One region of the Pseudoflavonifractor sp. BSD2780061688st1 E11 genome, then DNA from elsewhere that is predicted to be linked to it. Evidence: a T-box and tRNA genes for the amino acid it is inferred to sense, from the RefSeq annotation. Region 1 holds a T-box; the other holds one or more tRNA genes.
The links. A T-box is a leader RNA that pairs with one kind of tRNA and senses whether it is charged. The one in region 1 lies ahead of FGQ85_RS09440 (valine--tRNA ligase), so its partner is inferred to be a tRNA-Val.
Positions count from the first base shown of each region.

Region 2: it has a tRNA-Val gene. The T-box ahead of FGQ85_RS09440 (valine--tRNA ligase) is inferred to sense a tRNA for this amino acid. The anticodon was not compared.

Region 1 covers NZ_SPHM01000017.1:40,465-48,708, reverse strand. The annotation lists gene FGQ85_RS09445 (LTA synthase family protein) at 1-469, opposite strand, end outside; gene FGQ85_RS09440 (valine--tRNA ligase) at 486-3,137, opposite strand; T-box leader at 3,192-3,437, opposite strand; gene FGQ85_RS09435 (HAD hydrolase-like protein) at 3,517-4,182, opposite strand; gene FGQ85_RS09430 (DNA alkylation repair protein) at 4,163-4,900, opposite strand; gene FGQ85_RS09425 (asparaginase) at 4,907-5,926, opposite strand; gene FGQ85_RS09420 (MATE family efflux transporter) at 6,134-7,480, shown strand; gene FGQ85_RS09415 (HD domain-containing protein) at 7,585-8,130, opposite strand.
Region 2 covers NZ_SPHM01000008.1:469-6,891, reverse strand. The annotation lists gene FGQ85_RS05100 (GNAT family N-acetyltransferase) at 1-1,009, opposite strand, end outside; gene ispF (2-C-methyl-D-erythritol 2,4-cyclodiphosphate synthase) at 1,006-1,569, opposite strand; gene FGQ85_RS05090 (hypothetical protein) at 1,673-3,304, opposite strand; gene FGQ85_RS05085 (ABC transporter ATP-binding protein) at 3,297-4,007, opposite strand; tRNA gene FGQ85_RS05080 (tRNA-Met) at 4,328-4,401, opposite strand; tRNA gene FGQ85_RS05075 (tRNA-Val) at 4,428-4,500, opposite strand; tRNA gene FGQ85_RS05070 (tRNA-Met) at 4,508-4,581, opposite strand; tRNA gene FGQ85_RS05065 (tRNA-Val) at 4,606-4,678, opposite strand; gene gdhA (NADP-specific glutamate dehydrogenase) at 4,867-6,201, opposite strand; gene FGQ85_RS05055 (MarR family winged helix-turn-helix transcriptional regulator) at 6,305-6,423, opposite strand, start outside.

The DNA of each region.
Region 1 (8,244 bases):
CCTTCAGGTCCTGTGCATTAAACGGCGTGACCCTCTTTAAAAGCATCGCTCCGTTTACAACTCCAAGCATCAGCCAGAATACACTGATCAAAATCCGAACAAACACCCTCCGCCGGAACAGATACACAATTGAAAATGTCACAAAAATCATAAACGCATTGTAAAGAAATACAAGCGGCGTTTCCACCATATAGTTCCATGCTGCAAAAACAGAATGGCGTGAAATACTTTCGATGATCAGGTTGATGACCATTGCCCACACCGCGTGAAGCGGAAGGGAAAAAATATTCATCCACTTGTACACCGGCGCCATTTTTCTGGAAAAAGCGCTGTTTTTCCGCTCTTCCAGAATCCTCTGCCGGCGTTCTTTTCTTTTTTTCAAATTGTTCTTAATATCCTCTCTGCTCAGGTGCCGCAGTCTCTCTATCTTTCCTTTGATATCCGGTTTCTTAAAATGGATTTTCTTCATGATTTCCCCTTGTCTGCTACTTCATGATCGATGCAAGACGTTCCTGAACCTGTTCCATCATCTGTGTATATTTTTCCAGCTTGGCCCGCTCTTCATTGACCTTTGCCTCCGGCGCCTTACTCATGAATTTTTCATTGTTCAGCATACCGTTTACACGGGCAAGTTCTTTTTTCAGCTTTTCCTCTTCTTTTAAAAGTCGTTCCTTTTCCTGCTCGAAATCAATCAGATCCTCAAGCGGCATATACACTGCTCCATCCGGAACTACAATAGAAACCGCATCTTCAGAGATTCCCTCTTTTGTTCCCTGAATGATGAGATCGCTTGCATTCATCAATGGTTTCACTGATTCTGTTAATGTTTCAAACCCCTCACAAAGTGTCTCATTCTCACAAACAATAAATACTTTTGCCTTCCGGCTGTTTGGCACGTTCATCTCAGCACGTGCATTTCTCACACCCCTTACAATATCCTTGACATGATCAACGATATTTTCTTCCTCCGGGAAGTTCAGTGCTTCATCGTATTCCGGCCAGTCAGACATCATCAGAGATTCTTCTGACGGAACAAGGGCACTGTAGATTTCTTCTGTCACAAACGGCATGTACGGATGCAGAAGTTTAAGTGCGTCCGCAAGAACCGTTTTCAAGGTCCAAAGCGCTGCATTGGCTGCCTTATAATTTTCATCGGAATGGTAAATACGGTATTTTGCCATCTCGATGTACCAGTCACAGAATTCATCCCAGATAAAGTCGTATACTTTCTGTACTGCAATTCCCAGTTCAAATTTATCCATGTTTTCCGTCACATCTTTGATCAGACGGTTTGCTCTGGAAAGGATCCACCTGTCAGCTGCTGTCAGATCCTGGGCATCCGGACGGCTGATCACTTTATCTTCCATATTCATCAGGATAAACCTGGAAGCGTTCCATACTTTGTTTGCAAAGTTACGGTTTGCTTCTACTTTTTCTTTATAGAAACGCATATCGTTTCCAGGCGCGTTTCCTGTCACCACCGTAAGACGGAGCGCATCAGCACCGTACTCGTCGATGATTTCCAGCGGATCGATCCCGTTTCCAAGCGACTTGCTCATCTTTCTTCCCTGGTCATCCCGGATCAGGCCGTGGAAGAATACCGTGTGGAACGGGCATTTTCCGGTCTGCTCAAATCCTGAGAATACCATACGGATTACCCAGAAGAAGATGATGTCATATCCGGTTACAAGGACATCTGTCGGATAGAAGTAATCCAGCTCCTCTGTCTGATCCGGCCATCCAAGTGTGGAGAACGGCCACAGTGCGGAGGAAAACCAGGTATCCAGTGTATCCTCATCCTGTGTAAAGTGCGTGCATCCGCATTTCGGGCATACGGCCGGAGCTCCACCTCTTTGTACAATCATTTCGCCGCATTCGTCGCAGTAGTATGCCGGAATCCGGTGTCCCCACCAGATCTGTCTGGAAATACACCAGTCACGGATATTGTTCAGCCACTGCAGGTATATTTTGTTCATACGTTCCGGAATCAGCTTTAACTCTCCTGTCTCCAGTGCTTTGATGGCCGGCTTTGCAAGCTCTTCCATCTTGACAAACCACTGCTGCTTGATTAACGGCTCGACCGTCTGCTTACATCTCTCGTGTACACCTACATTATGTGCATAATCTTCCACTTTTACCAGATATCCCTGGTCTTTCAGATCCTGCACGATCGCTTCTCTTGCTTCGTAGCGTCCCATACCTGCGTACTTGCCGCCGTTTTCATTGATCGTCGCATCATCATTCATGATGTTGATCTCTTCCAGGCCGTGTCTCTTTCCGATCTCGAAGTCGTTCGGGTCATGTGCCGGAGTCACTTTCATGGCACCGGTTCCGAATTCCTTGTCTACATAGGCATCCGCAATGATCGGGATTTCCTTATTTACAAGCGGCAGAAGCGCTTTCTTTCCAATAATATCGGTATAACGTTCATCTTCCGGATTTACTACAATCGCAGTATCTCCAAGCATCGTCTCCGGACGTGTCGTCGCGATCACAAGGCTTCTGTCCGCGCCTACGATCGGATAACGGATGTGCCAGAAATGTCCTGCCTGTTCCTCATGCTCTACTTCCGCATCGGAAAGGGATGTCTGGCATACCGGACACCAGTTGATGATCCGGGAACCTTTGTAGATATATCCTTTTTCATAAAGGCGTACGAACACTTCCTCTACAGCCCTGCTGCATCCTTCGTCCATCGTGAACCGCTCTCTGTCCCAGTCACAGGATACGCCAAGTTTCTTTAACTGGGATTCAATCGTCCCTGCATACTCCTCTTTCCACTCCCAGACACGGTCCAGAAAGCCTTCTCTTCCAAGCTCCCTCTTGTCGATGCCCTCTTCTTTTAACTGATTCGTCACCTTAACTTCGGTGGAGATCGCCGCATGGTCCGTACCCGGAATCCAGAGGGCATTGTATCCCTGCATTCTCTTATAACGGATCAGGATATCCTGAAGCGTATTGTCCAGGGCATGTCCCATGTGCAGCTTTCCTGTGATATTCGGCGGCGGCATCACCGTCGTAAACGGCTTTCTGCTCCTGTCTACTTCTGCGTGAAAATACTTATTCTCACACCATTTTTCATAAAGCTTCGGTTCAATCTCCTTCGGATTGTACGTTTTGTCCAACTGTCTGCTCATCATTACCTCCTCATTTCAAGCGTTCCTGTGAATAACAAAACGCCCTTTACATATGTAAAGGGCGTCAAAACGCGGTACCACCTTTTTTATACACCTGTCCTCTCTGACAGATGTATATCTCTTCGTTCTATAACGGGAACTACTCCGGGATCTCCTACTGTCCTTTCTCTCAATCGGACACATTCAGACATCCGGCTCCAAAGCTACCTTCCACAACTCCTTCTTGTAATCACCTTCCAGCCAGCGGGTAATTCTCTCTGTCAAGGGCAGGTGTGTACTCCTCTTTATCAACACCTTTAAATATGAAACTATGATAATCATAGTCATCAGCCCCCGATTTGTCAAGGAGTTCATGGAATTTTCATGGAATCTTAAGGTTCTAGGCCTCTCCCTTCAGAAACTCTTTCAATTCTTCGACCGAGTCAAAAATCATATCCGCTCCGGCCGCCTCCAGCTCCTTCCGGCTTCCGAATCCGTAGAGGACTCCGGCTGAGGCAAGTCCGAATGTCCTGGCGCCAAGGATGTCATGTTCCCTGTCTCCCACCATGATAACCGATGGATCTCCCGGTTTTTTTCCGCACGTTTCCAGCGCATAGGCAATGACATCTTCTTTTGTCAGCCTGCTCTCATCCATGGTCGCCCCGCAGATGTAAGTGAAGTATGACTCAATCCCGGCATCTCCGGCAATGATTCCGGCATAATGTTCCGGCTTGGAGGTGGCCATGACAATGCGGAGGCCTGCTTCTTTGAGCTCCCGCAGCATGGTTTCCACCCCGTCGTACAGACGGTACTCATACACACCTTTTGTTCCGAAATTTTCCCTGTAATATTCCACCGCTTTTCTTGCCTCTGTTTCACTCAGCCCGGTGTATTTCTGGAACGAAGTGAGAAGCGGAGGCCCGATAAACGGAAGCAGTTCCTTTCGTTCCTTTTCAATTCCAAATTTTTTCAGAGCGTAGACTACTGAATTGATTATTCCCGGCTCCGAATCGATGAGCGTTCCGTCCAGATCCAGAAAGACGGTGTCAAATCCTGGTATTCCCATGTTCTTCCTCCTGTTTTCGTTTCAGTGCATTAAGCATTTCCTTGTCCTGAGCGCTGACCCGTCTCGACTCTCTGCATTTCTGGATCGCCTTGTTGTGGGTCCAGATATCCAGCTTCTTTTCTTTCAGAAGTCCAAGTACTTTTTCCGGGTACTTCACATATGCGGTTGCCACGCCCCAGGCGATCCCCATCCGGACATAATAGTCTTCTGACCTGATATCCGCATACCGGCGCAGTACTTCATCTATATACCGGTCATTCAGGAAATGGTCCATCAGTGCGATTACACCAAACCGGAGCTCAAATTCCCGGCTGCTGTTCAGCCATTTTTCCAGATAGGAAAACCAGAATTCCGGATCCTTTTCCATCCATTTATACGTGGAAGTGCTGCAGTCACAGTCCGCCCAGGACAGAACTCCCGGTACCCAGATATCGAGCATGGCCGCATGTTCTTCTCTGGATGCTTTTCTGTATCCGGAAGCCATCCCAAAGAGCATGTGCTCTTCCTGATAGACGCAGCTCCCATGATCCCGGAGCATTTCATCAAGCCATCCGCCCTCCGGCTCTTTTGCCGCTTCTTTTGCAAGTTCCCGAAGCTTCGGTATCCGGATGCCAAGCGTCGGCATGGACGGTGCATTTAAAATCCGGTCGTTGAATTCCTTATAGGCTTCATCGGACAGCGTCTTCAATCTGTCCCGCATTAGTTCCCGTTTTCCCATACTCTTTTACTTATCCTCTCTGAATCCCGCGAACAGGATATCGTGATTAATCATTCTGTAGAATCGTTTTTTGATTTCCTCATAATCTTTTGCCGGCTGCGCCATCAGCCACATGAGTTTTGTAATCGTAGCCTCCAGTGTCATGTCATAGGCTTCCAGAAGATCAAAATCCTGCTTTACCTTTTTTCCGACCTCGTAGACTGTCATATTGCTTCCTTCACTTACAACCTGTGTCGTCATGACAATCAGTTTTCCTTCTTTTTTCCACTTCTTCATTCCCTCATAGACTTCCGCAGTAATGCTGTCCGGAAGTCCGCCTACGCCAAAGCTCTCGATCACGACACAGTCATACTGTTCCAGAATCTGAGTCAGCACGCCGCTTCGCATGCCCGGAACCAGTTTCAGCACATAAACACTATCTTTCATGTCATGGTAAAACCGTACTTCTCCCTTATGCCGTACCGGCGGGATGTACCGGATCACCTGACCGTCCTGAATCACAGCCGGGTACGGGAAATTAATGCTGGAAAATGCATTGTAGCTTTTTGCCCGCTCCTTTTTCGCCCTTGTTCCGATAATGACTTTGCCGTCAAACACGATGCTGACATCTTCGGAATCGTCATCCGCCGCGTAGATAAAGCTGTCCAGCAGATTGGTCTTTGCATCCGTCACGTCCATATTGATCGGCTTCTGTGCTCCGGTCACGACAATCGGCTTTGGGGAATTCTGAATCATATAGGAAAGCGCCGCCGCTGTGTAGGCAAGGGTGTCGGTTCCATGGCAGATCACAAACCCGTCATAGGCATCGTAGTGCTTCTCCACCGCTTCCACCATCAGCTTCCAGTGCTCCGGTGTTACATTGGTGCTGTCGATATTGCACACCTGAAGCGTCTCCACCTCACATACATGTTTCACCTGAGGAATGCAGGCTAGAATGTCATTCGGCGTCAGGCCCGGGGCCAGTCCGTTTTCCGTCTGCTTTGAGGCAATCGTCCCTCCGGTTCCAATCATCAGTATTTTCTTCATTTGGTTTTCCTCTCTTTACATAGTTCGTTCCATCAGTGAAAAGCCCCACCGGATGTCCGGATGGGGATTATTCTATGATTTTAGTATAAGGAAATTCCGGCCGGAAATCAACCGGCTTATAGGATTTTGCATCCTTTTATGATAAAATGTAGATATTCGGCCACAAGGCCTGATTGCAATAAAGCTTTTACAAATGGGGGATTAAAAATGAGACAAAAGATTGATTTACTGAACGGACCGGTTTTCCCGTCACTGACCAGACTTGCTCTCCCGATTATGGCGACATCTCTTGTCCAGATGGCATACAATCTCACCGATATGATCTGGATCGGAAGAATCAGCAGTGACGCGGTCGCATCTGTCGGGGCTGCCGGCATGTACATGTGGTTTGCGAATGGAATCACTGTACTTGCAAAAATGGGCGGACAGGTCAAGGTCGGACATTCTCTTGGCGCCGGCGAACGGACCGAGGCATGCGGCTATGCCCGGAATGCGATCCAGCTTTCCCTGATTCTCGGACTTGCCTACGGCATCATCTGCCTTCTTTTTCAAAAGCCGCTGATCGGATTTTTCCGGCTGAATTCTCCGGCAGTCATTCAGAATGCAGAAATTTATCTTGCCATCACCTGCGGGCTTGTCGTTTTTTCCTTTTTAAATCAGGTTTTTACAGGAATTCTGACTGCCATGGGCAACAGCCGTACTTCCTTTCTCGCAACCGCTGCCGGTCTTATCATCAACATCGTTCTGGATCCGGTTCTGATCTTCGGCATCGGTCCGTTTCCGAAACTTGATGTGGCAGGTGCTGCAATTGCCACAGTATTTGCCCAGGCTGTGGTCACCGTCGTTTTCCTGCTTTCAGTCCGTAAAGAGCCGGATATTTTTATGAATCTTCACTTTTTTACAAAGCCTCAGCTTTCTGTGCTAAAAGAGCTGATCCGTATCGGACTGCCTTCTTCTGTCCAGAGCATGATTTTCACCGGCATTTCCATGGTAATCGCCCGGATTGTTGCCGGATTCGGAGATTCAGCCGTGGCTGTCCAGAAAGTCGGCTCTCAGATCGAGTCTATTTCCTGGATGACGTCGGATGGATTCGCCGCCGCGGTCAATTCTTTTATCGCCCAGAATTTCGGCGCAGGCAATGCTGCAAGGGCAAAGAAAGGCTACCGTTGCTCTATGGTGGTCGTCCTGCTGTGGGGTGTCTTCTGTACGATCGTCCTGATCGTCTTTCCGGCGCCGATTTTCCGGATTTTCATTCCGGAGGCGGACGTCCTCCCGATGGGAGTGGCTTACCTGCAGATCCTAGGTGTCTCACAGCTGTTCATGTGTATGGAAATCACGACCGCCGGAGCATTTTCCGGGCTTGGGCGGACACTTCCTCCGTCTGTCGTCAGCATCACGCTTACGACAGCAAGAATTCCTCTTGCCCTGCTTTTGATCTCTACGCCGCTCGGACTGAACGGAATCTGGTGGAGTATTACGATTTCCAGTATTTTCAAAGGGCTTGTCCTTACGGCAGCCTTTAAAAAGATGGCATTTCGGCCTGCAGCGCAGTAACATAACATATTCAGGGAAGAAAACAGCAGGTGCGGAAGTGAATGTCCTGCCTGGGCATCATACCACTTCTTCACCTGCTGTTTTTTGATCTATCACATTTTCTGTCAGTTCCCGCCAAAATGGCGGTCCACCAGATGGCAGTACTCTTCATACGCCGGCACTCTGGCAAATCTCTCCCGCAGTGCCTCCTGAATTCCCCTGTAATACCAGCCGATTGTTTTTTTATCCTTCATACGGAAACGGTTCCACAAGTCTTCGCCGACCACCGGATAGTCACGGTCAATATCCCGCATATTGGAAAGCTTGTCCGCAAGCCCGATCATCTGCACCTCAAAAGACGCCGTCCGGATCCGCTCGATGGTCGAACCTTTCCTCTCCATCCATGATTTGGATTTGTCCTCGCTCTCCTGGGCAACCAGCGATGCAACACGCTCCGAAAAATTCTCCGCAAGGACCTCCCGCGTCACCCCCTTGCAGTCCTCGATCGTATCGTGCAGAATCGCCGCGCTGATCACCTCTTCATCGGTTGTCATCGTCGAGACGATATCTCCCACTTCAATCGGATGAACGATATAAGGACGCCTGGTCCCTTTTCGAAACTGTCCTTCGTGTGCCTTTGTCGCAAATTCGATTGCCCGGTCTATCATCATATTTGATTTCCTTTCCAACTGTTTGCATTTACACTTTAAGGTTACCACTTTGAAAAATAAAATCAAGTTTTTTCTTTCATACATGTCACTTCTGACGTATACTGGATGATGTCA
Region 2 (6,423 bases), on a different contig from region 1:
CCTCTTTGGAGGCTTTGGTTTTCCGGACAGATAAAGTCTGTCCCTCCTGTCCCCGGATCTCCCAGTATCCGGTATTTTCCGGAATCAGTCCATCTTCTATATGAAGCCGGATCTCAAAATTGCTCCGGGCAAGGAACCGTTCCAGAAAGTGCTGAAGATGGACGATCCGGACCATGATCACCGGAACTTCCTTTTCTTCGGCTCCTTCCAGTTCTTCTTTAAGCCATGCCGCATCCTCCGGGCGGGCCCCTGAAATCTGGACGGTTTTTACCGGTTCCTCATTCAGAAACGCGAGGATCTGCTCCCAGTCTTCTTTTTTCTGGAACAGCGGCTCCCGAAGCTCTGCCTTTCCTTCATAACATCCATAAACGACAAATCCGGTCGGTTTTCCGTCCTTTTCCGTAAGCAGGATTCCTCCGCCTTCGCTCTGCTGTTCTTTTAAGATCGTCCTATAGTAACGTTCTGTCCGGACAGCGCGGATGAAAGGCATCTGTCCCAGTAGCTCTTCTGCAAGGCAGGCAAGTGCCCGGCAGTCCGATTCCCCGGCGTATCGCACCTGGCATCCTGCCAAAGTCCCGTCTTGTCCTTTTTCTCCGGATGGTTTCCCCTCTATCCGGAGCTGACGATAGACAAACCGGAATCCGTGCGGATAATAAATTTCCTCCGCGGCCGGCATCAGATAGGTAAACGGCTCTCCTGCCTGATACATGTCTTTGGCAGACTTTTCCAAAAGCCGCGTCATATAACCCCGTCCCCGATATTCCATCTTTGTCGCCACCGCTATAATATAGTGAAGCAGGCATGTTTCCCCCAAAAACTGCACCGGATATGGATTAAGCTGCAGCATGGAGACCGGCCCGTCCTCTTCTTCTATGATATAGATGGAATTCTCCGCCGTTTTCACCTGATAATAATAATCAAGAAACGCCTCGTCGTCCTCCGTAAAAATCTCTTCCCAGAGCGATCGGGTCATTCTGTGCTCCTCTTGTTTCAGCTTTCTTATTTTCATTCCATCACCCGGTCATCCGACACACCGTGACATCCAGGGCATCCCCGGCATCCGCCTTCCTGCCACGTCACGTCATAGCTGAAATTCGTTGCCTTTTCAATGCAGCAGACTGCCTGGGCGGAAATTCCCTCTCCGCTTCCGGTAAATCCAAGACCTTCTTCCGTGGTTGCCTTGATGTTGACCTGATCCACATCAATGGCAAGCGTCCTTGCAATATTTTCCCGCATGGCATCAATATGCGGACGCATCTTTGGCCGCTGCGCAATGATTGTCGCATCGATATTTTCAATCACATATAAGTGTTCATCAAGAAGCTCTCCAACCTGTTCCAGAAGTTTCAGGCTGGATGCTCCTTTGTATGTTTCGTCTGTATCCGGAAAGTGAAGACCGATATCTCCAAGGGCCGCGGCGCCGAGAAGCGCATCCATGACCGCATGCAAAAGCACGTCCGCGTCCGAATGACCCAAAAGCCCCTTTTCATATGGAATCTTCACCCCTCCGATAATCAAGTCTCTTCCTTCTGTCAATTTATGGACATCATATCCCATTCCTACTCTCAATAAGACTCCTCCTTTACTTTTCACGTTCATCTGTCATGTATTGTACTCTTTTCCATCTTATTTTAACATATTCTTCCCAAAAACTACTGATTTTTCAGGAACATTATTTAACGCGGAACATTTTCGGGGCATAGCGGTACACCAGAATGAGCGCCGCCACAATATAGGCAAGTGTCACAACCAGCACACCTGCGGTAAACGGAAGATTTCCTGTGAGAGTACCGTTTGCCTGAAGCTCATAACACAGAAAACAAATCAGATAGACCGCCATATTAATTGCCTGAAAAAACGGATTTTTTACATTCATCTCTTCAGAATACGGCTGGAATACGTAGTACAAAAACAGGTGATGCACGGTAAAGAACACAGAAAGCATCAGTACTGCCGCACAAAACAAAAACATGTTCTGTCCAAAATTCCAGATACCGCAGATTCCACGAAATCCTGCCACCGCTGCACAGATTGCAGCTCCGATCACCAGATTATACCCCGCGATTTTTACCAGACGGATCCGGAAATTGGATAGAAGCGTCTTTGGATTCCGGTAGAAACCGAATTTCAGCATACTTTTATCGCAATTATAAAACATTGCCTTGCAGGCCTTGTCAGCCACCGTCATCATATACATAACAAAAACGAAAATCGGAAGGAAATCCGGAAGGTTTTCTGCTCCCAGATACGCTACTTCCGGCATTCCCACTCTGAACATCACACCTGCGATAAAAAAGCCCACGACTGCCGCCAGACGATAGTACACCGGTCTTAGAATCTGCCTCCTGTGCCTCAGGAAAAACAAAGCATTAAAGTATTCATAGCCGTGAAGCTTTTCCACTTCCGCCATCTTTCTGTTGTCTGCATGCAGATCCTGCTCCCGAATTCCCACAGACTTCTCATTTGCCGCCTGGGTGGATTGATTGACAATGGAAGAAAACAGCCATTGCTCTTCTACCGTCCTGTGGAGTTTCCGGCGGTAACAACGGTATCCTGACAGAATATACCACGCCGAAATCACACCCACAATACAAATCAGAACAAGTAAAACAGGATGAAACAGTCTCTCTGCAGTCAAAAATGGTCCCCACGGCACGAACACAGTATATGCACCGGCAACGGACAGAAAAATAATTGTCCATACCCATCCGGTTTTTCTGGAGAACACAATCCCTTTCCGGTCATACAGCCATACCTGAAACGCCTCGCCCGCAGCACGCATCATCACAATGACAATCCAGAGACATATACCGTCTGCAATACTTCCTCCCGTAAACCAGGAAGCTGTCATGATGCAAATCAGAAAATACAATGCGAACGGGATATAACAGTAAAGAAGATATACCTTTGTATACTTTTCCACATCCATTTTCATGTACCGTATCGCGGTAAATTTCTCTTTCGTTACTTTAAAGACCACACTATCCTGAAGCGGTCCCATGATACAGGACAAAAAGAACAGGATCTGAACCAGACTGTCAAATCTCACTCCACTTTCCGCCGTACCAGCAAAAAGTGCCGGAAGGACAGCAAAAAGAAATATGTAAAGCGCCTTCCCCGCCAGACTGAAAACCTGACCAAGAATTGTAAACAACACCGCAAGCACCATCTTCAATTCCCGATTCCCATACACACTGTCCGGAACATGCTTCCCGATCACCCACAGTCTCTTCAGATAATACAGGAACGTATTCGTCACAATTGTTGCTTTTAACATAATAATCTGCTGTAATGTTCTAACCATGGCTTTCCTCATCCTTCAATAATTCAATGATCTGTTCTTCAAAATCCTTCTGCTTCAACATCTCATGGTCGATCTGCCTGAGTCTCCCGTCACTTAAAATGACGATCTCATCACAAAGATCCGTCGCAAGCTGCAGAATATGCGTAGAGAAAATGATCACATGATCCTTCTGCATACTGCGCAGAAGACGCTTCATCTCCAGCGCAACAACTACATCCAGTGAAGTCAGCGGCTCATCCAGAAGAATCACCGGCGGCCTTGAGATCATAAAACAAATCATCTGAAGCTTATTCTTCATTCCATGAGAATATCCCTTGATCAGCTTCTTCCTGTCCTCCTGGTCAATCTGCACCAGATCAAAATACGCTTCCGCACTCGTCCCCGGCTCAATCCTGTCCCTGTTAATATCCATAAAAAACCGTACAAACTCTTCACCCGTCAAAAAATCCGGAAGCACCGGCACCGAAAACACATATCCAATCTCATCCGGCATTATCTCCCGCTCGTTCTCTCCGTCCCAGAGCATAGCAGCCCCTGAATCCGGCTGAATCTCATCGCTCAGGCAATTAAACAACGTCGTCTTACCAGCTCCATTACGCCCAAGAAGCCCATAAATCTTTCCCTTTTCAAACACAAAGGAACAATCATGCAAAACCACCTTGCTGCCAAAAGATTTCTTCACATTATTTAAACGTAATTCCATATCCTTCCCCTTTTCGTTCGATTTTTTCAATATTATATCTAAAAAGTCTGCCAGATACAACGTAAAAAACCATATTCCAGAAATATTAAGAATTATTTAGAATTATTGCCAAATTATCGGGGACGTGTTCCGGTGTATCGGAACCTGTCCCCGATGGAAAAAATCTGACAATTTGAGTTTTGCCTTATTTTATGCGGGTTTCGGGGGTTTTTTTGTCATTTACGTCGTGTACCTGTGTATCGGAACACGTCCCCGCCGAAAGTAAAACACAACAAAAAAAAGAGACTTTCGTCTCTTTTTTTGTACTTATGAATTTGTAGTAGCGGGAACTGGATTCGAACCAGCGACACTACGGGTATGAACCGTATGCTCTAGCCAACTGAGCTATCCCGCCATATGTTTTGTAATTGTCATAAGAAATGGGACCTATAGGGCTCGAACCTATGACCCTCTGCTTGTAAGGCAGATGCTCTCCCAGCTGAGCTAAGATCCCATATGAATAGCGGGAACTGGATTCGAACCAGCGACACTACGGGTATGAACCGTATGCTCTAGCCAACTGAGCTATCCCGCCATATGTTCGTAATTTCTTACGAAATGGGACCTATAGGGCTCGAACCTATGACCCTCTGCTTGTAAGGCAGATGCTCTCCCAGCTGAGCTAAGATCCCATATATCGCGGGTCGCTTTCGCAACCCGCTTGATTATTATACTATTAACATCTGATAAATGTCAACACTTTTTTTATCTTTTTTGACATAGATTTTTTCACTTTTTTTGATGGTCTTTGCGGCTTTTTCCGTTTCAGACTGTTATAGCAGGATCTCAATGAATCTGCGTCTTTATCTTGCGGAAATTTTTAAACAATTCCCTGAGCTTCCATTGCGGCTGCTACTTTTTCAAATCCGGCAATGTTTGCTCCTACAACATAGTTGCCTTCGCATCCGTATCTCTTTGCTGCGTCTGCTGCGTTGTGGCAGATGTTTACCATGATGTTTTTCAGTTTCGCATCAACTTCTTCAAAAGACCAGCTCAAACGCTCGCTGTTCTGTGACATTTCCAGTGCGGATGTTGCAACACCGCCGGCATTGGATGCTTTTCCAGGTGCAAAGAGTATGCCATTTGCCTGTAAGTATTCTGTTGCTTCCATTGTAGTCGGCATGTTTGCTCCTTCTGCAACTGCGATACATCCGTTTGCCACAAGCTGTTTTGCATCTTCAAGGTGCAGTTCGTTCTGTGTTGCGCAAGGAAGTGCGATGTCACATTTTACGGACCATACACCTGCACCTTCATGGTATTCGGAGTTCGGACGGTATGTCTTGTACTCGGTCAGTCTTGCACGTTTTACTTCTTTGATCTCTTTCACTGCATCCAGATCAATGCCTTCCGGATCGTAGATCCATCCGGTAGAATCGCTCATGGTCACGACTTTTGCACCCATCTGTACTGCTTTTTCTGCTGCATAGATCGCAACATTTCCTGCTCCGGAGATGGCAATGACTTTATCTTTCATGTCTTTGCCTGCAAGTTTTAACATTTCTTCCGTGAAGTAAAGCAGTCCGTATCCTGTTGCTTCTGTACGAACAAGGGATCCTCCATAAGTCAGACCCTTTCCTGTGAGCACGCCTTCAAATACGCCGCGGATTCTCTTGTACTGTCCGAACATGTAGCCGATCTCTCTTGCCCCTGTTCCGATGTCTCCGGCCGGCACGTCTGTGTCTGCTCCAATGTATTTGCACAGCTCTGTCATGAAGCTCTGACAGAATGCCATGATCTCTCTGTCGGATTTTCCTTTTGGATCAAAGTCAGATCCGCCTTTTCCTCCGCCGATTGGAAGACCTGTCAGGGAGTTTTTGAAAATCTGCTCAAATCCAAGGAATTTAATAATGCTTAAATTTACAGACGGATGGAGTCTGAGTCCTCCTTTGTATGGTCCGATTGCGCTGTTGAACTGTACCCGGTATGCCTTATTGACATGTACCTGTCCGTTGTCGTCTACCCACGGCACACGGAAGAGCAGCTGTCTTTCTGGCTCTGTCAGTCTTTCCAGAAGCGCTTCTTTTCTGTATTTATCTTCATTTGCCTCAATCACGACACGGAGAGATTCCAGAACTTCTTTGACAGCCTGGTGAAATTCCGGTTCGTTTGGGTTTTTCTTTACTACAAGGTCAATCACTTCATCTACGTATGACATAACATCTTCCTCCTACTTCTTTTCCTAAAAAAGTCTGCATAAACATACATCGCTTTTCTTCTTTAACACTGTAAAGCATTTTCATGTCATTGTCAAGAATTTTTTACCTTGTCTTTTTGGTTCGCTTTTCCTGATTTTCCATTCCCGCGGCCTTCTCATGGGCAGCTTTTGCCAGTATTCGCAGCTGTTCGGAAAACGGCTCCGGATCGATTTCGCTCTCGG